DNA from 4 places in the Streptomyces sp. NPDC025833 genome. Region 1 is predicted to be linked to each of the others. Evidence: riboswitches for the same ligand, from Rfam matches in the RefSeq annotation. Region 1 holds a riboswitch; each other region holds the start of a gene.
The links. A riboswitch is a leader RNA that binds a small molecule or an ion and turns the genes downstream of it on or off. The one in region 1 is predicted to bind cyclic di-AMP.
Positions count from the first base shown of each region.

Region 1 (5,751 bases):
GTCGTCGGTGAGATCGGAGGCCAGCAGTTCGCACAGCGCGACGTCCTCGGCCAGCCCCAGCTTGGCCGCCCGCTCGCGCAGCCGGAGCACCGGCAGGGTCGGGATGCCCTCGCGCAGGTCGGTGCCCGGGGTCTTGCCGGACTCGTGGGAGTCGGAGGCGATGTCCAGTACGTCGTCCGCGAGCTGGAAGGCGACCCCGAGCCGCTCGCCGTACTGGGTGAGCACGTCGACGACCGTCTCGTCGGCGCCGGACATCATCGCGCCGAACCGGCAGGCCACCGCCACCAGGGAGCCCGTCTTGCCGGCGAGCACGTCCAGGTAGTGCTCGACCGGGTCACGCCCGTCCGAGGGACCCGCGGTCTCCAGGATCTGGCCGGTGACCAGCCGTTCGAACGCCAAGGCCTGCACCCGGACCGCCTCCGGGCCGAGGTCGGCGAGGATCTGGGAGGCGCGGGCGAAGAGGAAGTCCCCGGTGAGGACCGCGACGGAGTTGCCCCAGCGCGCGTTGGCGCTGTCCACGCCGCGGCGGACGGCCGCCTCGTCCATGACGTCGTCGTGGTAGAGCGTCGCCAGGTGGGTCAGCTCCACGACCACCGCCGACGGCACGATGCCCGGCGCGTAGGGGTCGCCGAACTGGGCCGCGAGCATCACCAGCAGTGGCCGGAATCGTTTCCCGCCCGCACGGACCAAGTGCTGCGCGGCCTCCGTGATGAACGGGACCTCGCTCTTGGTGGCATCGAGCAAGCCTTCCTCGACAGCCGTCAATCCGGCCTGGACATCGGCTTCCAGAGCCTGGTCCCGCACGCTCAGCCCGAACGGCCCGACGACGGTCACGAGGGGTCTCCTGTCTGCTGGTGTCTGCTGGCGATTACACGGTTTGTCGATAGGTCGCTGCCATCACTCAAGTCAGCGTATCCGGTCCTGTTTCGATCACCGATAGCGCCCACCGGTCCAGCCTGGGCGGTATCGGACCAGGACCGGCATGGTTTTGATCACATAGTAAGAACGGACATTTACCGACTTAACAGTAATCCGGGCACTGTGTCGCCACCTCTCCGCACCCTTTTCGGCCCACCGGCCCCTGTCGATCGACGCGAGACCGGTGAGCGTCGCGCCGCGGATTCCATCACCACGCGGACTTCGGGCCCGAATCCCACTCATCCCTCATGTCTGAATTAGCGTATTTTGCTATTTCGTGAGTTGGGTCACTCTCCCCGTCGTCACGGACGGCCCGCCGAAACCCCTCCATCTTCGCGCCCCGTAAGCGAGTTGAGGGTTGGCGATCGCAAAGGATCAAGCACCCCATACGCTGTCGATCAAGGTCAAATCGCACGTTGTGTGAAACCGGCCCTTGTTCCCGGCATGTGCTCTCGCATACGTTCCGGGCCGTCGGGCGGACGCCGAATCCTGCCGCCGCCCGCATACCCATCCACGAACTCATTCGCACGGCAGGAGCGGGGGACCCAGGTAAGTCGCCGGTCCGGACGGCATTCGCCGCCCGGGACGGCTCGGGGTGAAGCCGTGCCTCCTTCGGGGCACGGCCGGGCACCTCCCCGCCCGAACCCGACAGCTCACCTCGCAGGCGCCGGAGAGGAACACCGCCATGCCTGCAGCCGTTCAGCCCCGCCGTACCCGGAACACCCGCCTCGTCCGCACCCTGGCCGCCGCCGGCACCGGTGCCGCCGTCCTCGCCCTGCCGGTCGTCGGCGCGACCAGCGCCTCCGCCGCCCCCACCGGCACCACGACGGCCGTGTCCGCCGGGTACACGAACAACCTCGACGGCTGGATCCGCCAGTCGCTCGCGATCATGGCCGAGAAGCGCATCCCGGGCACCTACAACGGCATCTACCGCAACGTCATGCGGGAGTCGTCGGGCAACCCCTCGGCCATCAACCTCTGGGACTCCAACGCCGCCAAGGGCATCCCGTCCAAGGGACTGCTCCAGGTCATCGACCCGACGTTCAACGCGTACCACGTCGCCGGAACGTCCTTCAACATCTACGACCCGGTCGCGAACATCACCGCCGCCTGCAACTACGCGGCCGCCCGGTACGGCTCGATCGACAACGTGTCCAGCGCGTACTGACGGCCGGCGGGCCGGCCTGACGGGAGCTACCGGAAGGCCGGCCGGTCGGACGGGAACAGTCTTTCGAGGACGACGGCGATGCCGTCGTCCTCGTTGGACAAGGTGACCTCGTCGGCCACCGCCTTGAGTTCGGGGTGCGCGTTGGCCATGGCGACACCCCGCCCGGCCCAGTCGAACATCGGGACGTCGTTGGGCATGTCGCCGAAGGCCAGCGCCCGTTCCGCGCCGATCCCGAGCCGCTCGGCGGCCAGGGCGAGCCCGGTCGCCTTCGTCACCCCGCTCGGTTGCAGCTCCACGGTGCCCGGCCCCGACATGGTGACCGTGGCCAGCGAATCCACCACCGAGCGCGCCACGGCCGCCAGCTCGTCGTCGGACAGGACGGCGTGCCGCAGCAGGACCTTGCTGATGGGGCGGCGCCACAGGTCGTCGCGGCGGCCGACCCGCACCGCGGGCAGCGACGGGTGGGGCATCCGGTAGCCGGGCTCGATGAGGGTGAGCCCGTCCACGCCGTCCTGGTCGACCGCCGCGTAGACCTGCCCCACCTCCGCCTCGATCTTGCCGAGCGCGGCCTCCGCCAGCCCCCGGTCCAGCCGGACGGACCACACCAGGCGGTCCGTCCCGGCGTCGTAGACCTGCGCCCCCTGACCGCACACCGCCGGCCCCGTGCAGCCGAGGGCCGCGAGGAGCGGCCGCACCCGGGGAGCCGGCCGCCCGGTCACCACCAGGTGCCGGGCACCGGCGCGCGCCACCCGCGCGAGCGCGGCGAGCGACCGGTCGGAGACGGTGTCGTCGCCGCGCAGCAGCGTCCCGTCCAGGTCGGTGGCGATCAGTGCATATGCCGGGGAGGGGTCCATGATCAGAGAATACGGACACCTCGCCCGGCCGACTCACCGGTCTTTCCCCATACTTACGTGCTGTTCGCCCCCAAGTGCCCCTCGGCCGAGCCCCGATGACGACCAGTTCCGCGTGCGGAAGGGGGAATCGGCCGGGAGCCGCCGCGCGGGCGACCTGCCGAGGACAGCGGGAGGCACTGCCCAAGACACGTGGGACAGCCGTAACGTGTGCCGCGACCACATGGAACGCACTGCCATGCATGGCCCCGGATGAGAGTGAGGCAGCACCCCATGCCCCCCTTCGACGTCCCCGAGGATGATCCCTTCGGCCCGCACAACCTCCCCTACGGCGTGTTCACGCCCTCCGGCGGCACGGAGCGGAGGATCGGCGTCCGACTCGGGAACCACGTCCTCGACGCGGGCGCCACGGCCGCGGCGCTCGGCTCGCCCCACCGGGAGCTGCTCGCCCGGCCGACCCTCAACCCGCTGCTGGCGGCCGGCCGCACCACCTGGTCGGAGGTGCGCGGCGCCGTCACGTCCTGGGTCACCGACCCGGCGCACCGCGAGACGGTGGAGCCGTTCTTCCACCCCCTGTCCGAGGTGGCCCTCCACCTGCCCTTCGAAGTGGCGGACTACGTCGACTTCTACGCCTCGGAGCACCACGCCCGCAACGTCGGCCAGATCTTCCGCCCCGACGCCGAGGACTCCCTCACCCCCAACTGGAAGCACCTGCCGATCGGTTACCACGGCCGCTCCGGCACCGTGGTCGTCTCGGGCACGGACGTCGTACGGCCCTCCGGGCAGCGCAAGGGACCGGCCGACCCCGCACCCGTCTTCGGTCCGTCGGTCCGGCTCGACATCGAGGCCGAGGTCGGCTTCGTCGTGGGCGTGCCGTCGCGGCTGGGCAGCCCGGTCGCGCTGGACGGCTTCCGGGACCACGTCTTCGGGCTGTGCCTGCTGAACGACTGGTCAGCGCGGGACGTCCAGGCCTGGGAGTACGTCCCCCTGGGCCCGTTCCTCGGCAAGTCCTTCGCCACGTCGGTGTCGGCGTGGATCACCCCGCTGGAGGCGCTGGAGCACGCGCGCGTGGCGCCCCCCGAGCGCACGCACCCGCTGCTGCCCTACCTGGACGACTCGGCGGCCGGCGCCGAGCCCGGCGGCTACGACCTGCGCATCTCCGTGGCCGTCAACGGTCACGTGGTCTCCGAGCCGCCCTTCTCCACGATGTACTGGACGGCCGCCCAGCAACTCGCCCACATGACGGTGAACGGCGCCTCGCTGCGCACGGGCGACCTGTACGGCTCGGGCACCGTGAGCGGGCCGGCCGAAGGGCAGCGCGGCTCGCTGCTGGAGCTGACCTGGAACGGCCGCGAGCCCCTGGAACTCCCCGACGGCAAGCGCGCGTTCCTGGAGGACGGTGACGTGGTGACGCTGTCGGCGTGGGCACCGGGCCCGGACGGCCGCCGGGTGGGGCTGAGCGAGGTCACCGGACGGGTCGTGGCCGGCTGAGCCGCGGCACGGCGGGCCCGCGTCGCGGCACGTGACCGGCACGCCCGCCGCCGGCACCTTCCCGTGCCCGCCGCCCGCCGCCCGCTGCGGGCGGCGGGCACGGGTCCGCCCTCCCGGCCTCGCGCGAGCGACGCGGCGAACGCCGCCGCCGACCGTGTGACCGGCGGCCGGTGACCGTGTGACCGGTGGCCGCCGCCGAGCGGCGGTTTCCGGGTGGCCGCCACCGACCGACGGTTTCCGGGTGGCCGCCACCGACCGGCGGCTTCCGGGTGGCCGTCGCCGACCGGCGGATTCCGGTGGCCGTCGCCGGACGGCGGTCCCCCCTTCGGGTCACGCGCCCGCGCACGCGTGGCCGGTCGGGGCGGATCACCGCGGACACCTGCCTCCGGCCGCCCGACTTCGCCATACTGGCAGGGACACGCACTCCGTGCGGCCCACGGCCGCACCCCGCGTGCCCGGCACCACCGACACCCGCACGCCTTTCCGACGAGGAACCGGAGCCCCGGCATGACCGTCTGCCTGCTCCTGCTGAGCGTCGTCGCCCTGACGGCCGCGGTACCGGCACCACGCGCGCTGACCCGGGCGGCCTGGACCGAGCGGGAACCCGTGGTCGCGCTCTGGGTGTGGCAATGCCTGATCGCCACCGTGCTGCTGTGCTGCCTGACCGCACTGGTCCTGGGTGCGGCGGCCGTCTTCCACACGGTCCGCGACCGCGTGTTCGCGCCCGCGCCGCCCGCCGTGACCGCCGCCTACGACCTGTCCACCGCGCCGGTGTGGGCGGCCGCGCTGACGGTGCTGCTGGCCTGCGGGGCCGCCTGGACGACGGCGATGCTGGCCCGGGAACTCGTCGAGGCCCGCCGCCGCAGGGGCCGGGCACGGGCGCAACTGCGTGAACGCGCCCCCGAGCTGCCGGCCGGACTGCCCGCGGCGCGCGGGCCGATGCTGGTGCTGGAGGACGAGTACCCGGACGCCTGGTGGATGCCCGGGCACCCGCCGCAGCTCGTCGTCACCACGGGGGCGCTGCACCGGCTGACCGATCCGCAACTGGACGCCGTCCTCACCCACGAGCGCGGGCACGCCCGCGCCCGCCACGACTGGCTGCTGCACCTGTCCACCGCACTCGCCACCGGCTTCCCGCGCCTGCCGCTGTTCGCCCATTTCTGCGACCAGACGCACCGCCTGGTCGAGCTGGCCGCCGACGACACGGCCTCCCGGCGCTGCGGGCACCTCACCACCGCCCTCGCCCTGATCGAGCTGAACCAGCACCGGGGTGTGCTCTCCTGCGACTCCAGCCGCCGCCTCCTCGGCGAACGCGTGGACCGC
Region 1 covers NZ_JBVHNF010000007.1:113,173-118,923, reverse strand. The annotation lists gene ACZ4K2_RS13925 (polyprenyl synthetase family protein) at 1-834, opposite strand, end outside; cyclic di-AMP (ydaO/yuaA leader) riboswitch at 1,427-1,598, shown strand; gene ACZ4K2_RS13920 (transglycosylase SLT domain-containing protein) at 1,604-2,086, shown strand; gene ACZ4K2_RS13915 (HAD family hydrolase) at 2,113-2,940, opposite strand; gene fahA (fumarylacetoacetase) at 3,211-4,428, shown strand; gene ACZ4K2_RS13905 (M56 family metallopeptidase) at 4,936-5,751, shown strand, end outside.

Region 2 (5,751 bases), on a different contig from region 1:
GCATGGGCCTGCTGGCCTGGCAGACCGGCACGGAGGGGGTCGCGTCCTGGCGGATCGTCGCCGCGGGCATGGTGCTGGGCGTGGGCGCCGGTACGACGCTGATGCCCGCGATGACCGCCGCCTCCCGGGGCCTGCCGGCGGACCGGCTGCCGGGGGCGAGCACCGCGCTGAGCATCAACGCCCAGCTCGCCGCGTCCACCGGCACGGCCCTGCTGTCGGTGGTGCTGGGCGCGGCCGGGCCGGGCCCGCACGGTTTCCGGCTCGCCTACGCCGTGGCGGCCGCGCTGCTCGCCCTCGGCGTCCTCCCGGCGCTCCGGCTCCCGGCCCACCGGCCGGGCTGAGACGCACCGCCCGGGCCGAGGCCGGGCCGCGCTAGCCCGCCGTCACGCCGGTCAGGTCCGTCAGGTCGGCCAGCGGCAGTGTGTGCCGGGTGTGGAGCACCTTGGCGCGCAGGTAGCGGACGTTGTGCGCCGTGGTGAAGACCCCGGTCGGCACCTGCTCCCGTACGGCCACCCCCAGCGCGCGCAACTGCCCGGCCTTGTCGGGGTTGTTGGACAGCAGGTCCAGCTCCGTGATGCCGAGGGCGGCGAGCATCTGCGCGGCGGCGGTGTAGTCGCGGGCGTCCTCCGGGAGCCCCAGGGCGGTGTTCGCCTCGTAGGTGTCGAGCCCCTCGTCCTGGAGGGCGTAGGCGTCGAGCTTGTTGTACAGGCCGATGCCCCGGCCCTCCTGGCGGAGGTAGAGCAGCACCCCGCCGCGGCCGGCGACGAGCTCGACCGCCTCGCGCAGCTGCGGGCCGCAGTCGCAGCGGGCCGAGCCGAGGACGTCACCGGTCAGGCACTCGGAGTGCAGGCGCACCAGCGGGACCGGCCCGGGGTCGCCGAGGACGACGGCGAGGTGCTCGCGGCCGTCGGCGAGGCCGTGGAAGGTGACGAGTTCGGCGTCGGCGCGGTAACCGTCGGCGAAGCGCAGCGGTACCCGGACGCGGGCGCGCGGGGTGGCGGCGGGGATGTCGGGCATGCGGGTCTCCGGGTTCCGTGCGGAGGAGAGGTGCTTAAGATTTGAAGCACAACCGGAGCGTGACCCTATCCCATGCTTCAAAGTTGAATCAACAGTTCGTCCGGGGCTCATCCGGCCGCCTGGCCGGGGCAGGGGGCCGACCGCCGCCGCCACGGCACGTCCTCGGCGGCGGGGGCGTCCCCGTCGCCCTGCAGCCCGCGCGCGATCCCCGCGAAGATCTCCTCCAACTGCTCCACCTGCTGCGGGGTGATCCGGTCGAACAGCAGGGCGCGCACCGTCTCGACGTGCCCCGGTGCCGTACGCTCCAGAACCGCCGTGCCCGCGTCGGTCAGCACCGCGAGCGAGCCGCGCCTGTCCCGGTCGCAGTTCTCCCGGCGCACCAGGCCGTCCCGCTCCAGCCGGGTCACCGCGTACGTCAGCCGGCTGCGCGTGATCTTCAGCGTCTCGGCCAGGTCGGTCATGCGCAGCCGCCGGCCGGGCGCGTCGGAGAGGTTGGCCAGCACCGAGTAGAACAGGTGCGGCATGCCGCCCTCCTGCTGGAGCTGCCGGTCGATCGCGTCCTCCAGGAGGCGGGAGGCGGCGATGTAGGCGCGCCAGGCGCGCTGCTCCTCGGGGCTGAGCCAGCGGGTCGTCATGCGGCCAGTGTAGGTTTGTTTCAAACTTGAACCAAGCCGGTCACACCGCCCGGTGATCCACCCTTTCCGCCGCCGGCCCCCCGCCGGCCGACCGCTCCCGCGGCCGGCCGCCTCCGGAAGAGAGAGTGCCGATGCCCCTGCCGTACGTGCTGCTGTCCGCCGCCGTCTCCCTCGACGGCTACCTGGACGACACCGGCCCCGAACGGCTCCTGCTGTCCGGCCCGGCCGACTTCGACCGCGTCGACGCGGAGCGGGCCCTCGCCGACGCCGTCCTCGTCGGCGCCGGCACGATCCGTGCCGACGACCCCCGGCTGCTGGTGAACTCCGCCGAGCGGCGCGCTGCCCGGCGCGCGGAGGGCCGGCCGGAGTACCCGCTGAAGGTCGCCGTCACCGGCTCCGGCGACCTCGATCCGGACGCCCGCTTCTGGCACACCGGCGGCGAGAAGGCCGTCTACACGACCGACGGGGGTGCGGAGCGGGCCGCCCGCCGCCTCGGGCACGCCGCCGACGTCGTCCCCCTCGGCCCCGCCCTGGACTGGCGCGCCCTGCTGGAGCACCTGCACGACGTGCGCGGGGTCGGGCGGCTGATGGTCGAGGGCGGCGGCACGGTCCACACCCAGCTCCTGCGGCAGGGGCTCGCCGACGAGCTCCAACTGGTCCTCGCCCCGCTGTTCGTCGGCGACCCCGCGGCGCCCCGGCTGTTCGGGCCGGGCGGCTACCAGGGCGGACGGCTGCGGCTGCTCGACACCCGGCGGATCGAGGACGTCGTCCTGGTCCGCTACGCGCCCACCGCCCCCGGCACGGGCACGGTCCCCGTCGCCGCCGACCGCCACTGGCTGCGCACCGCGTGCCGCCTCGCGGCGCTCTGCCCGCCTTCGGGGACGGCGTTCAGCGTGGGCGCGGTCGTGGTCGCCGCGGACGGCACGGAGCTGGCCCGCGGCCACTCGCGCGAGGGCGGCGACCCCGTGGTGCACGCCGAGGAGGCGGCCCTCGCGAAGATCGACGCGGCGGACCCGCGGCTGGCCGGTGCCACGGTCTACAGCAGTCTCGAACCCTGTGCCCGCCGTGCCTCCCGCCCCGCCCCCTGCGCCGAGCTGATCCTGCGGGCCGGGGTGCGCCGGGTGGTCACCGCCTGGCGCGAACCCGACACGTTCGTGGCCGGCGCCGACGGCACGGGACTCCTGACCGCCGCCGGGGTCCGGGTCGTCGTCCTGCCCGAACTGGAGGCCCTCGCCAAGGCGCCCAACGCCCACCTGCCGGACTGAACGCGAAAACACCCGGGGCCCGGAATCCAATGGATTCCGGGCCCCGGGCCTTCAGTAGCGGGGACAGGATTTGAACCTGCGACCTCTGGGTTATGAGCCCAGCGAGCTACCGAGCTGCTCCACCCCGCGTCGTTGTGTGACCAGCATACGTCATCCGCGGGGCGCTCCGCACATCGGTTTCCCCGGCCCCCGAGAACCGTGACTTTGGGTGACCAGTCGAGCGCCGTACGCATCACCGCTGAGTCACCATCAAAACCGTCGGTGACTACTGAACGCTTCCATGCCGCGGTCAACTCGCCCTTTTTGGCGGAGTAGTGGGTGATGGATCCGTCGCGGAAAACGTCGATGATCAAGCCGGACGGGCTTGGAAAGTCACTGGCGGGTCTATTAACGTTCGATAACGCAGCGCGGTCGTCCCAGCCGTCACCCGAGACGGCTCCGTGCGCATGCGCCTAATCCCGCAAGGGAGCCGGGGAACCACTACTTTGGGGTGAATCACGCGGATACGGCCGTGAACTCGCGGAGTCCACGACCGGTATACGCGCGTAGGAGACCTTCCTGCTCCGAACCCGTCAGCTAACCCGGTAGGCGGAGGAAGGAAAGGAGTACGCCCGCGTGGCGTCCAACCGGCCTGTTCCCGAAGCCCCGTTCACCCCGGCCCAGCGCGAGCCCGACACCTTCGGCTACGGCGCCTACCGCGCCGAGGAGGGGCCCTGGGAGGAATGGAATCCCACCGAGGACTCCGTCACCCCGGTCCGCGGCCGGCACCGCGTCGCCAAGCAGCGCGGCGGCTTCGCGCGCAGCTCCACCGTCCTCGGCGTCGGCGTGATCGCCGCGGTCGGCGCGGGCGGCATGGCGAGCGCCAACACCGGCAAGCCGCCGGTCTCCCTCACCCTGCCCGACCTGCCCTCCGTCGGCTCGCTCCTCGGTGACGAGGCCGAGCAGGCCCCCGAGGCCGTGGCCACCACGCTCAGCACCGTCGCCGTGGACTCCGCCGCCGACGACGCGCGGTCCGGCGACGCCGGCGAGACCCTGCGCAACCGGATCATGGCCCAGGCCGAGCAGCAGCAGGGCCAGGCCGAGAGCAGGGCCACCGCCGCCGCGTTCGCCGCCGCCCGCAAGCAGAGCGCCGACGCGGCCGCCGAAGCGGAGCGGGCCGCCGCCGTCCAGGCCGCCGCCGCGAAGGAGAAGGCGGAGGCCGCCGCCGAGAAGGCCGAGGCCGAGGCGAAGCGGAAGGCGGCGGCGGCGGCCGAGGCGAAGCGGCTGGCGGAGCTGGCCAAGCAGTACGCGCTGCCGACCTCCGCCTACACGCTCACCTCGACGTTCGGCCAGGCCGGTTCGATGTGGTCCTCCGGCCACCACACCGGCCTCGACTTCGCCGCCCCCACGGGCACCCTGATCAAGGCCGTCCACGGCGGCACGATCACCGAGGCGGGCTGGGCCGGGGCCTACGGCTACCGGACGATCCTCACCCTGGACGACGGCACCGAGGTGTGGTTCTGCCACCAGTCCTCGATCAACGTCTCCGCCGGCCAGCGGGTCGCCACCGGCGAGGTCATCGGCCGCGTCGGCGCCACCGGCAACGTCACCGGCCCCCACCTGCACCTGGAGGTCCACCCGGGCGGCCAGCCCTCCGGCATCGACCCGATGGCGTGGCTGCGCGACAAGGGCCTCAACCCCTGATCCGCCTCCTCGGCGAACCCGGCGCCGGCGACGGGATGCGATCGTCCCCCGCCGGCGTTGACGTGACGTATGACGTCACTTCGTGAACTCGGCACTTCCGACCTCGAGGTCTTCCCGCTGTCGCTCGGCGGCAACGTGTTCGGCTGGACCGCCGACGAGCAGGCCTCCTTCGCCGTCCTCGACGCCTACGCGGCGGCGGGCGGCAACTTCATCGACACCGCCGACTCCTACACCGCCTGGATCGAGGGCAACCAGGGCGGCGAGTCGGAGACGATCATCGGCAGGTGGGTCAAGGCGCGCGGCAACCGCGCCGACGTCGTCATCGCGACCAAGGTCGGCCAGCACCCGGACCACCAGGGGCTGTCCGCCGCCACCATCAAGGCGGCCGCCGACGCCTCCCTGCGCCGCCTGGGCACCGACCACATCGACCTCTACTACACCCACTTCGACCAGCCCGAGGTGCCCGTCGAGGAGATCATCGGCGCGCTGGACGAGCTGGTGAAGGCCGGAAAGGTCCGGCACATCGCCGCCTCCAACATCACCGCGGAGCGCCTGGAGGAGTCCCTCGACTTCTCCGACCGCGAGGGACTCGCCCGCTACGTCGCCCTCCAGCCGCACTACAACCTGGTCTCCCGCGACACCTACGAGGGCCCCTTGCAGGACCTCGTCGCCCGCGAGGGCCTGTCCGCCGTCCCGTACTTCGCGCTCGCCGCCGGCTTCCTCACCGGCAAGTACCGGCCCGGCGCGACCGTCGACAGCGCCCGCGCCGGCCGGGCCCGGGAGTACGCGGAGTCCGAGCGCGGCCCGCGGGTCCTCGCGGCACTGGACGAGGTCGCCGCGGCCCACGAGGCCCCGGTCGCCACGGTCGCCCTCGCCTGGCTGGCCGCCCAGCCGACGGTCATCGCCCCCATCGCCTCGGCGCGCACCGTGGAACAGCTCCCGGCGCTGCTGGGCGTGGCGGACCTGAAGCTGACCGGCACCGAGGTCGCCAGGCTGACGGAGGCGTCGGCCTGACCCGCCCGCACCGGCCCTAGGACCGGTACGGGTTGTAGGGGGCGTACGGCGTGTACGGCGCCACCGGGCGGCCGTACGCCTGCCAGGGCCCCACGGGCACCGGCCCCCCGTACCCCGGCCGGACCGGTGCGGCCGTC
Region 2 covers NZ_JBVHNF010000008.1:19,297-25,047, reverse strand. The annotation lists gene ACZ4K2_RS15360 (DHA2 family efflux MFS transporter permease subunit) at 1-341, shown strand, start outside; gene ACZ4K2_RS15355 (GTP cyclohydrolase II) at 373-1,017, opposite strand; gene ACZ4K2_RS15350 (MarR family winged helix-turn-helix transcriptional regulator) at 1,125-1,652, opposite strand; gene ACZ4K2_RS15345 (dihydrofolate reductase family protein) at 1,784-2,917, shown strand; tRNA gene ACZ4K2_RS15340 (tRNA-Met) at 2,973-3,046, opposite strand; cyclic di-AMP (ydaO/yuaA leader) riboswitch at 3,357-3,523, shown strand; gene ACZ4K2_RS15335 (M23 family metallopeptidase) at 3,533-4,600, shown strand; gene ACZ4K2_RS15330 (aldo/keto reductase) at 4,670-5,614, shown strand; gene ACZ4K2_RS15325 (PrsW family intramembrane metalloprotease) at 5,631-5,751, opposite strand, start outside.
Region 2: it holds a riboswitch for cyclic di-AMP, as region 1 does, so the genes downstream of both, ACZ4K2_RS15335 (M23 family metallopeptidase) here and ACZ4K2_RS13920 (transglycosylase SLT domain-containing protein) in region 1, are expected to answer to the same signal.

Region 3 (5,751 bases), on a different contig from region 1:
GAACCTGGACCGCGAGGCGCCGTCGCCGGGCGACGCCGAGGAGTACTTCGCCGACACCGCCGACTACCCGCTGGACATCGCCCACCACGGAGCCGTCCTGGAGGCGATGGACCGTCCGGCCGAGGCGGAGGCGCGGTACCGGCAGGCGTTCGACGCCGGCGACGCCTACGGCGCCTACCGGCTCGGCGCCCTGCTCGACCGGCAGGGCAGGGCGCAGGAGGCGCGGCACTGGTACCGCAGGGCGGCCGGCCTCGGGCACCCCGGCGCCCGCAGGGTGCTCGGCGAGGGGCCGGAGGGTGCGGATACCGTCGGGGGGTGACCGAGCAGCACCACCCCGACCAGCCGGCTCCCGCCCTCTTCACGTGGGAGTTCGCCACCGACCCCTACCCCGCCTACGCCTGGCTGCGCGAGCACGCCCCCGTGCACCGGACGCGGCTGCCGAGCGGTGTCGAGGCGTGGCTGGTCACCCGGTACGCCGACGCCCGGCAGGCCCTGGCCGACCAGCGGCTGAGCAAGAACCCGGCGCACCACGACGAGCCCGCGCACGCCAAGGGCAAGACCGGCATCCCCGGCGAGCGCAAGGCCGAGCTGATGACGCACCTGCTGAACATCGACCCGCCGGACCACACCCGGCTGCGCCGCCTGGTCAGCAAGGCGTTCACCCCGCGCCGGGTCGCCGAGTTCGCCCCGCGGGTGCAGGAGCTGGCCGACGGCCTCATCGACCGGTTCGCGGAGACCGGCTCCGCCGACCTCATCCACGAGTTCGCCTTCCCGCTGCCCATCTACGCCATCTGCGACCTGCTCGGCGTCCCCCGCGAGGACCAGGACGACTTCCGGGACTGGGCGGGCATGATGATCCGGCACGGCGGAGGCCCCCGCGGCGGGGTCGCCCGGTCGGTGAAGAAGATGCGCGGCTACCTCGCCGAGCTGATCCACCGCAAGCGCGCGGCGCTGCCCGCCGTGCCCGAGCCCGGCGAGGACCTCATCTCCGGCCTCATCCGCGCCTCCGACCACGGTGAGCACCTCACCGAGAACGAGGCCGCCGCCATGGCCTTCATCCTGCTGTTCGCGGGCTTCGAGACGACCGTCAACCTCATCGGGAACGGCACCTACGCCCTGCTCACCCACCCCGGGCAGCGGCGGCGGCTCCAGGAGTCCCTGCGGCGCGGCGAGATGGACCTGCTGGCGACCGGCGTGGAGGAACTCCTCCGCTACGACGGTCCGGTGGAACTGGCCACGTGGCGGTTCGCCACCGAGCCGCTCACCGTCGGCGGCAAGGACATCGCGCCGGGCGACCCGGTGCTGGTGGTGCTCGCCGCCGCCGACCGCGACCCGGAGCGGTTCGCCGACCCGGACGTGCTGGACCTCGCCCGCCGCGACAACCAGCACCTCGGCTACGGCCACGGCATCCACTACTGCCTCGGCGCACCGCTCGCCCGCCTGGAGGGCCAGACCGCGCTCGCGACCCTGCTCACCCGGCTGCCCGACCTGCGGACGGCCGTCGACCCGGCCGAGCTGCGCTGGCGCGGCGGGCTCATCATGCGGGGCCTGCGCACGCTGCCGGTGGAGTTCACGCCCCCCGCCCGGGCACAGGACCTCCGCGGAAGGTGACACTCTTTCAACTATGTGATCTTCACGTGATCTGTGCGGCATGAACTTGTGACAAGTGATCGTGTGCCGATACGTTCACCCCTCAGCGCGGCGGGCGGAACCATCCGCCGCGCCGGTCCTGCTGTCGCTCGAAAGGCTTCCGCATGCTCTCCGGGAACGGCCGACACCGTCGGCCCCGCCAGGCCCCGGCTCTCCTCGTCGCGGCCGGTGTGACCGGCTCCGCCATCGCCATTCCGCTGCTCGGCGCGGCGAGCGCCGACGCGGCCGAGGGCACCACGTGGGACAAGGTGGCCGAGTGCGAGAGCGGCGGCTCCTGGAGCGCGGACACCGGCAACGGGTACTTCGGCGGCCTGCAGATCTCGCAGGACGACTGGGACCGGTACGGCGGCGGCCAGTACGCGGCCAGCGCCGACCAGGCCAGCCGGCTCCAGCAGATCGCCGTCGCCGAGAAGATCCTCGCCGACCGGGGCACCACCCCGTGGGCCACCTGCGCCCTGCTGTCCGGCCTGACCTCCAAGGCGACCTCCGCGGAAGTCGACACGGGCATCGGCGGCTCCACCGGCTCCGGTGACGGCGACGGGCGGGGCGACTCGGCCGGTTCGGACGCAGGCACCGGCACCGCCGGCACGTCCGGCAGCCCCGACCCCTCCGGCAGCCCGACTCCCTCCGGCACGCCCGGTACCTCCGGCTCGTCGGGCCTGCCCGACTCGCCGTCCTCCCCGAGCACCGGCACCAGCACCGGTACCGGTACCGGCACGAGCGACCGGGCCGACGCGGGCGGCGGCACCGGGGCCACCCCGGGCAAGACCGGCACGCCCGCCCCGGAGAAGGGCAAGGGCGCCGGCAAGGACAGCGGATCCACCACGACACACACCCCCGAACCCGGCGATTCGCCCACCGGGGACGCCGGGACCCCGCGGGAGACCGGCGGCACGCCCACGGCCACTCCGGACGCGGGGACCGAGTACGGCCTCCCCGGGGGCGCCACGCCCGAGAGCAGCGCCCCCGCGGCCGCCGGGTCGTGGAGCCTGGTCGACACCGGGGCGCTCGGCAGTGGCGGACGTCACCGCGGCACACATGCGGACGAAAACGTGACAAACGGTCAGGACATGGCCAATGGCGGGCGGCACGCCTCCCGCGCGCAGGGCAGCTACACCGTCCGCGCCGGCGACACCCTCACCGGCATCGCCGACTCCCTTGAGGTCGACGGCGGGTGGCACGCGCTGTACGCCCACAACAAGAAGGCCGTCGGAGCGGACCCGAATCGGATCAGTGCCGGTCAGACCCTGGAAGTAGGGGGCGAAAAGGGCGCGTAGCAACACGAGTTGACGTCCCGTTTAGCGCCATGATGTCCGGATTGGCGAAAGTGTGGGATGGATCTCAGAAGCCCTGATCGTCTTTGAAATTCCGCCGAGCCCGTGTCTACGGTCGAGGCCGCTCGTCACCACGGGCCCCGGCGGCCGCCACGCCGAATCCTGCCAGCGGCCGTCCCGGGAACAGTCGTCGCGTCAAGCGCCGTAGGCAGGAGCGGGGGACCCAAGGTTAGCGCCGGGACCAGCGGTTGAAGCTGGCACCGGCTGGGGGTGAAGCCGCATTCCGCGTCAGCGGGAATGCGGCCGGGCAACTCATTCGGCCCGAACCCGACAGCTCACCTCGTAGGCGTCGGTGAGGGGATCGACTCATGCTGTTTACCGGTAAGGGCAAGCACCGCCGTCCGTCCAAGGCCGTCCGCGCCGTCGCGCTGGCCGGTGTCACCGGCGCCGCCGTCGCCGCCCCGCTCATGGCGGCCGGCAACGCCTCCGCCGCCACCACCTCCGAGTGGGACGCGGTCGCCCAGTGCGAGTCCGGCGGCAACTGGGCCATCAACACCGGCAACGGCTACTACGGCGGTCTCCAGTTCTCCGCCTCCACCTGGGCCGCGTACGGCGGCACCCAGTACGCCGCGCAGGCCGACCAGGCCTCCAAGGGCCAGCAGATAGCCGTCGCCGAGAAGGTGCTCGCGTCCCAGGGCAAGGGTGCCTGGCCGGTGTGCGGCACCGGTCTGTCGGGCGCCGCCTACAACGGCTCCGCGCCGAGCACCTCGAACTCCGGCTCCACCTCCAACTCCGGCTCCACCTCCAACTCGGTTTACTCGTCGAACACCGGTTCCTCCTCGAACTCCGGCTCGGGCGGCGGCACCTCCTCCCGCTCCACCGACGGGCAGGCCGCCTCCCGCTCCGCCGAGCGCCCGGCCGCTTCTCCGTCCACCGGCGGCGGCCAGGGCGGGAAGACCGTCACCACCCCGACCGGCAAGAAGGTGCAGAAGGGCGACGGCGAGTACAAGGTGGTCGCCGGCGACACCCTCGGCACCATCGCCGCGGCGCACCACGTCGAGGGCGGCTGGAGCAAGCTGTTCGAGCTGAACAAGGACATCGTCGACAACGCCGACCTCATCTACCCCGGTCAGCAGCTCCACCTGAAGTGACCTCCGGCCGCCGAGCCGGACCACGGGGCCCGCGCACCCGCGCGGGCCACCCGCGGGCCCCCGTGCGGGCCACCCCCCGTCCCCACGGGTCCCCGTCCCGGTGCGTGTTCCCCCGTACGCACCGGGACGGGGCTTTTTCGTGCCCGCCACGGACGGGAGTTCACCGGATCTCTTTGTTTCGTGCAGAAACAAAAGATATCGTCGGCTTGTCCACGGGGCGGTCGGTCGGTGGCCGGCGCCCCCCGGACGGTTAGGCTCTAGGCGCAAGGCACACCAGCCCCGCACTTCCAGCGTCACATCCAAGAAGGAGATGCTCGTGCCGTCCATCGACGTCGTCGTAGCCCGGGAAATCCTGGACTCCCGAGGCAACCCCACGGTCGAGGTCGAGGTCGGCCTCGACGACGGCAGCACGGGTCGTGCCGCCGTCCCGTCCGGCGCCTCGACGGGCGCCTTCGAGGCCATCGAGCTGCGCGACGGTGACCCGAACCGCTACCACGGCAAGGGCGTCGAGAAGGCCGTCCTCGCCGTCATCGAGCAGATCGGCCCGGAGCTGGTCGGCTACGACGCCACCGAGCAGCGCCTGATCGACCAGGCCATGTTCGACCTGGACGCCACCGACAACAAGGGCTCCCTCGGCGCCAACGCGATCCTCGGCGTCTCGCTCGCCGTGGCCCACGCCGCCTCCGAGGCCAGCGACCTCCCCCTCTTCCGCTACCTGGGCGGCCCCAACGCGCACCTGCTGCCGGTGCCGATGATGAACATCCTGAACGGCGGCTCGCACGCCGACTCCAACGTGGACATCCAGGAGTTCATGATCGCCCCGATCGGCGCGGAGTCCTTCTCCGAGGCCCTGCGCTGGGGCACCGAGGTCTACCACACCCTGAAGAAGGTCCTGAAGGGCAAGGGCCTGGCCACCGGCCTCGGCGACGAGGGCGGCTTCGCCCCGAACCTCGGCTCCAACCGCGAGGCCCTCGACCTCATCCTCGAAGCGATCAAGGAGGCCGGCTACGTCCCCGGCCAGCAGATCGCCCTCGCGCTCGACGTGGCCGCCTCCGAGTTCTACAAGGACGGCAAGTACCTCTTCGAGGGCAAGGAGCGCTCCGCCGCCGAGATGACGGAGTACTACGAGGAGCTCGTCGCGGCCTACCCGCTCGTCTCCATCGAGGACCCGCTGTTCGAGGACGACTGGGCCGGCTGGAAGGTCATCACCGACAAGCTCGGCGACAAGGTCCAGCTCGTCGGCGACGACCTGTTCGTCACCAACCCCGAGCGTCTCGCGCGCGGCATCGAGGACGGCGCGGCCAACGCCCTGCTGGTCAAGGTGAACCAGATCGGTTCGCTCACCGAGACCCTGGACGCCGTCGAGCTGGCCCAGCGCAACGGCTTCAAGTGCATGATGTCCCACCGCTCCGGCGAGACCGAGGACGTCACCATCGCCGACCTGGCCGTCGCCACCAACTGCGGCCAGATCAAGACCGGCGCCCCGGCCCGCTCCGAGCGCGTCGCCAAGTACAACCAGCTGCTGCGCATCGAGGAGATCCTCGACGACGCCGCGGTGTACGCCGGCCGCAGCGCCTTCCCGCGCTTCCGCGGCACCGAGGCCTCCAAGGGCTGACGCCCCCCGGGGCACGCCTCAGCCAGTCGTACGTACGTCCCCGTACTCGGTCCCGTACCGT
Region 3 covers NZ_JBVHNF010000004.1:66,812-72,562, reverse strand. The annotation lists gene ACZ4K2_RS07770 (hypothetical protein) at 1-319, shown strand, start outside; gene ACZ4K2_RS07765 (cytochrome P450 family protein) at 316-1,611, shown strand; gene ACZ4K2_RS07760 (transglycosylase family protein) at 1,755-2,927, shown strand; cyclic di-AMP (ydaO/yuaA leader) riboswitch at 3,115-3,288, shown strand; gene ACZ4K2_RS07755 (transglycosylase family protein) at 3,293-4,075, shown strand; gene eno (phosphopyruvate hydratase) at 4,386-5,690, shown strand.
Region 3: it holds a riboswitch for cyclic di-AMP, as region 1 does, so the genes downstream of both, ACZ4K2_RS07755 (transglycosylase family protein) here and ACZ4K2_RS13920 (transglycosylase SLT domain-containing protein) in region 1, are expected to answer to the same signal.

Region 4 (5,751 bases), on a different contig from region 1:
GCCGGCATCGTGCGCGGGCCGAGGTCGTCGCGGGCGGGCGGGGGCGCGAGCCGGACGGTGGCGCCGAGGACGCTGACCCCGTGCGGGGCGACGACGACCGGCTCCAGGGTGACCTCGACCACCTCCGGGTGGTCGTCGACCAGCCGGGACACCCGCAGCAGCAGCTCCTCCAGCGCGGGGGTGTCGACGGGCGTGGAGCCGCGCCAGCCGAACAGCATGGGCGCGGTGCGGATGGACCGCACGAGCGAGGTCGCCTCGCGGTCGGTGACCGGGATCAGCCGGTGGGCCATGTCCCCGAGCATCTGGGAGGCGGCCCCGGCCAGGCCGAAGGACAGCACGGCCCCGGCCGCCGGGTCGATCACCGCGCGGACCACGGTGTCGACGCCCCGGGGCGCCATCGCCTGCACCACCGGCCGCAGTTCCTCCGGCGGCCCGAACAGCCCGGTCAGTTCGGCGTACGTCCGCAGCAGTTGCTCCTCGTCCGCCAGGTCCAGCCGCACGCCGCCCAGGTCGGCGCGGTGCCTGAGGTGCGGGGCGGTGGCCTTGAGGGCCACCGGGTAGCCGAGCGCGCGGGCGGCCTCGGCGGCGGCTTCGGGGGTGGGCGCGGGGAGCGCCCGGCGGACGGGGATGCCGTAGGAGCCGAGCAGTTCGCAGGTCTCGTCGGTGGGGATGGTGAACCCCTCCCCCCGCTCCGGCAGCGCCCGGATCAGCCGGGCGGCCCCCTTCTCGTCGATGTCGTCGTACTCCGGCACCTTCCCGGGGTCGCTCGCCTCCCGCCGCCACTGCGCGTACCGCACGGCTTCGGAGAGGGCGCGTACGGCGCGTTCGGCGGCGGGGTAGGCGGGGATGAGGTGGGTGCCCTCCGGCGGGGAGTCGCCCGGCGGGCGCACGGTGGTGAGCGGCAGCTCCGCGGGGCGCGCGTCGCCGGCCGCCCGGGGCGCCGTGCTGGCCGCGGCCGACAGCGCCTCCGCCAGCCCGCCGAGCTCCACGTGCACCACCAGCACCGGCTTCCCCGGCGCCGCGGCCGCGGCCGACCGCAGCGCCTGCGCCAGCTCCGCGTCTCCCGGGGACGTCTCGCCGATCGCGGGGATCGCCGTGACGACGACCGCGTCGTTGGTGTCGTCGGCGAGCGCGCCGGCCAGCGCCCGGTGGAAGTCCTCCGCCGTCGCCCCGGTCGTCAGGTCGACCGGCCGCGCCGGCCGCAGCCCCTCGGCGACGCACCGGTCGTACGTCAGCACGCCCAGCGACTCCGAGTTGCCGAGGATCGCGACGCGCGGCCCGGCGGGCAGCGGCTGCCGGGCGAGCAGCAGCCCGGCGTCGACCAGTTCGGTGATCGTGTCGACCCGGATGACGCCGGCCTGCCCGAGCAGCGCGGAGACGGTCGCGTAGGGCAGCCGGGTGGCCCGTACGGTGTGGCCCTGCGGTGCCGCGCCGGTGCCCTGCACGACCACCAGCGGTTTCGCCGCGGCCGTCCGCCGGGCGAGGCGGGTGAACTTGCGGGGGTTGCCGATGGACTCCAGGTACATGAGGACGACGTCGGTCTCGGGGTCGTCGTACCAGTACTGGAGGACGTCGTTGCCGGAGACGTCGGCGCGGTTGCCGGCGGACACGAAGGTCGACACGCCGGTGACCCCCGTCACCCCGCCGCCGCGCCGGTGCAGCCGGGACAGCAGGGCGATGCCGATCGCGCCGGACTGGGCGAACATGCCTATGCGGCCGGGGCGGGGCGGCTGCGGGGCGAGGGACGCGTTCAGCCGGACGCCGGGAGCGGTGTTGATCACGCCGAAGGCGTTCGGGCCGATGAGCCGCATGCCGTACGCGCGCGTGGCCCGCACGAGCGCCCGCTGCCGTTCACGGCCCTCGGGCCCGCTCTCGGCGTATCCGGCGGAGAGTACGACCAGGCCCTGGACGCCGTGCTCACCGCACTCGGCGACCACGGCGGGCACGTGGGCGGCCGGTACGGCGACGACGGCGAGGTCCACGGGCCCGTCGATCTCCCGCACCGAGCGGTGTGCGGGCACCCCGTCGATCTCCCGCAGGTCCGCCGGGAAGGCCTGGTTCACGGCGTGCAGCCGGCCCGCGTAGCCGGCGTCGCGGATGTTGCCGAGGACGCCGCGGCCCACTCCGCCCGGGGCGCGCCCGACGCCGACGACCGCGACGGAGCCGGGCGCGAGCAGCCGCCGCACCGAGCGGGCCTCGGCGCGCTGCTCCCGGGCGCGCTGCACGGCGAGGGAGCGGTCGGTGGGTTCGAGGTCGAACTCCAGCCGGACGACGCCGTCCTCGAAGCTGCGTTTCTGGGTGTAGCCCGCGTCCGTGAACACCTTGATCATCTTGGTGTTGGCGGGCAGCACCTCGGCGGCGAAGCGGCGGATGCCGCGCTCGCGCGCGACGGCGGCGATGTGCTCCAGCAGGGCGGAGGCGACTCCCCGGCCGTGGTGGGCGTCCTGGACCAGGAAGGCGACCTCAGCCTCGTCCGCGGGTGCGGAGGCGGGCATGCCGTCGGCGCCTATGCGGTCGTAGCGTACGGTGGCGATGAACTCGCCGCCGATGGTGGCGGCGAGCCCCACCCGGTCCACGAAGTCGTGGTGTGTGAAGCGGTGAACGTCCTTGGCGGAGAGCCGTGGGTACGGTGCGAAGAAGCGGTAGTACTTCGACTCGTCCGAGACCTGTTCGTAGAAACTGACGAGGCGGTCGGCGTCGTCGGCCGTGATGGGCCTGATGCGTGCGGTGCCGCCGTCGCGCAGCACCACGTCCGCCTCCCAGTGGGCGGGGTACTGGTGCCGGTCCTGCCGGTCCGCCGAGGTCTGCATGGGCCCCAGAGTACGGCGCGCGCCGGTGTGCGGCGCGAACCGTGCCGGGCCCGGCGGGCGGCCGGGCCGGGGCCGCCGTACGGCACACCGGGCCGGTCCGGAGATCCGGCCCGGGCACGCTTCACGATGTGGGAAACTGGTCTAGACAACCTGAGCACTGAAGGGCAGCATCACATGGCTGAGCGCCGCGTCAACGTCGGCTGGGCCGAGGGTCTCCACGCCCGCCCCGCCTCCCTCTTCGTCCGAGCCGCCACGGCCACCGGCGTCCCGGTGACGATCGCCAAGGCCGGGGGCGACCCCGTCAACGCGGCCTCCATGCTGGCCGTCCTGGGCCTGGGCGCGAAGGGTGGCGAGGAGATCGTCCTCGCCTCCGAGGCCGAGGGCGCGGACGCCGCCCTGGACCGTCTGGCCAAGCTGGTCTCCGAGGGCCTGGACGAGCTGCCCGAGACCGTCTGAGCAGCACCGGGAGCCGCGCCGTCCGTACCGGGCGGCGCGGCTCCCGCGTTCTCCGGCCGGCCGGACCGCCCTTTCCGGCGCTCCCGGCCCGGTGCGGACATGGCGCAGGCCCCGGCTCGGTGAGCCGGGGCCTGCGCCATGTCCGTGTGCCGCGCGCGGGTCAGATGTGCACGCCGTGGTTGCGGAGGTAGGCGACGGGGTCGATGTCGGAGCCGTAGTCGGGGCCGGTCCGCGCCTCGAAGTGCAGGTGCGGGCCGGTGACGTTGCCGGTGGCGCCGGAGAGGCCGATCTGCTGGCCCGGGACGACCTGCTGGCCCGCCGTGACACCGATCGAGGACAGGTGCCCGTACTGGGTGTACAGGCCGTCGGCCATCCGGATGACGACCTGGTTGCCGTACGCGCCGCCCCAGCCCGTGGAGACGACCGTGCCGGAACCCACCGCGTGGACGGTGGTGCCGCTGGCCGCGTGGAAATCGATGCCGGTGTGCGAACCGGAGGACCACAGGGAGCTGCCGGCCTGGTAGGCCGTCGAGACGTAGGACTGCGCGACGGGGGCGACAAAGGTGTTCAGCCGCTTGCGCTCGGCCGCGCGGGCGGCACGGGCCTCGGCCGCGCGGATCTCCTCGGCCCGCTCGGCGGCCGCCTTCGCCGCGGCCTCCTCGGCCGCCTGCTCGTCGGCGGCCTGCTGCTGGGCGGCGGCCTGCGCGTCGATCTGCTCGGCCACGTCGTCGCTCGCGGCGAGGACCGGAAGGAGGCCGGTCTGCTCCGCGGGGTTCGCCGCGGCATGCGCCGGGGAGGCGGCGAGGGTGCCGATCACACCGGTGGTGGTGAGGGCCGCGATGCCGGCCGCCTGAGCGGTCGTCCGCTTGACCCGGCCGGGCTTGCGGTGCTTCCCGGTGGCGCGCGTGAACGCCATGAAGTGACTGGTCCTTTCCTTCCCTCTCGCCTACCGGGTTAGCTGACGGGTTCGGAGCAGGAAGGTCTCCTACGGGCCCCCTCGCTTCCGCGCGGGCGCCCGATTCACCCCAGGGACGGTGGGTCCCCGGCTCCCCTGGCTCGCGCCTACGGGGACTCGGCGATGGCTGTCCGGTGCCGCGGGTGCGGCGCACTGCCTGACGGACAGCCTGGAAGACGCTAAGCGGGCGTGCTTTCGATCCTCAAACAGATCCGGCCTTTTGTAGCGCATCCCACAGGGCAGACAGGCAACCTCCGCCCCAAAACGGGCATCTGGGGAAGCGAGTGGAACGGCAGGGGCCCTGACGGACCGTAGGTCGTCAGGGCCCCTCGCGCACGGTCCGTCACTCGGCCGCGACCACGGTCACCTCACCGATGCCGAGCGCCTCCACCGGCGCCTTGATCTGCGCGGCGTCACCGACGAGGACCGTCACCAGGCGGTCCACCGGGAAGGCGTTCACCACGGCCGCGGTGGCCTCCACCGTGCCCGTGGCGGCCAGCTGCCGGTACAGCGTCGCCTGGAAGTCGTCGGGCAGGTGCTGCTCGACCTGGTCGGCCAGCGTGCTCGCGACGGCCAGCGCCGTCTCGTACTTGAGCGGCGCCACACCGACGAGGTTCTGCACGGCGACGTCCCGCTCGGCGTCGGTCAGGCCCTCCGCCGCGACGGTGCGCAGCACCTTCCACAGGTCGTCCAGCGCCGGGCCCGTGTTGGGGGTGTCCACGGAGCCGCTGATGGCGAGCATCGAGGCGCCCGTGCCGTCCGGCGCGGACCGCAGGACCTGGCCGAAGGACCGCACGCCGTAGGTGTAGCCCTTCTCCTCGCGCAGCACGCGGTCCAGGCGCGAGGTGAGCGTGCCGCCGAGGCAGTACGTGCCGAGCACCTGGGCGGGCCACACGCGGTCGTGCCGGTCGGGGCCGACCCGGCCGATGAGGAGCTGCGTCTGGACGGCGCCGGGCCGGTCCACGATGACCACGCGCCCGGTGTCCTCGGCGGTCACCGGGGGCACCGGACGGGGCTCGCCCGGGGTGCCGGTCCAGGCGCCCAGCGTCTCGCCGAGCAGGGCGTCGAGGTCGATGCCGGTGAGGTCGCCGACGACCACCGCGGTGGCCGTGGCGGGCCGCACGTGGCGGTCGTAGAACGCGCGCACGGCCGCCGCGTCGACCTTCTCGACCGTCTCCTCGGTGCCCTGGCGCGGACGCGACATGCGCGAGGCGGCCGGGAACAGCTCCTTGGACAGCTCCTTGGCGGCCCGGCGGGCGGGGTTGGCCAGCTCGTGCGGGATCTCGTCCAGGCGGTTGCGCACCAGCCGCTCGACCTCGCTCTCGGCGAAGGCGGGCGCGCGCAGCGCGTCGGCCAGCAGGCCGAGGCCCTTGGCCAGCCGGGAGGCCGGGACCTCCAGGCTGAGCCGGACGCCGGGGTGGTCGGCGTGTGCGTCGAGGGTGGCCCCCGCGCGCTCCAGTTCCGCGGCGAACTCCTCGGCGGAGTGCCGGTCGGTGCCCTCCGAGAAGGCCCGCGCCATGATCGTGGCGA
Region 4 covers NZ_JBVHNF010000014.1:119,398-125,148, reverse strand. The annotation lists gene ACZ4K2_RS25180 (bifunctional acetate--CoA ligase family protein/GNAT family N-acetyltransferase) at 1-2,810, opposite strand, end outside; gene ACZ4K2_RS25175 (HPr family phosphocarrier protein) at 2,985-3,266, shown strand; gene ACZ4K2_RS25170 (M23 family metallopeptidase) at 3,427-4,182, opposite strand; cyclic di-AMP (ydaO/yuaA leader) riboswitch at 4,195-4,354, opposite strand; gene ACZ4K2_RS25165 (M16 family metallopeptidase) at 4,565-5,751, opposite strand, start outside.
Region 4: it holds a riboswitch for cyclic di-AMP, as region 1 does, so the genes downstream of both, ACZ4K2_RS25170 (M23 family metallopeptidase) here and ACZ4K2_RS13920 (transglycosylase SLT domain-containing protein) in region 1, are expected to answer to the same signal.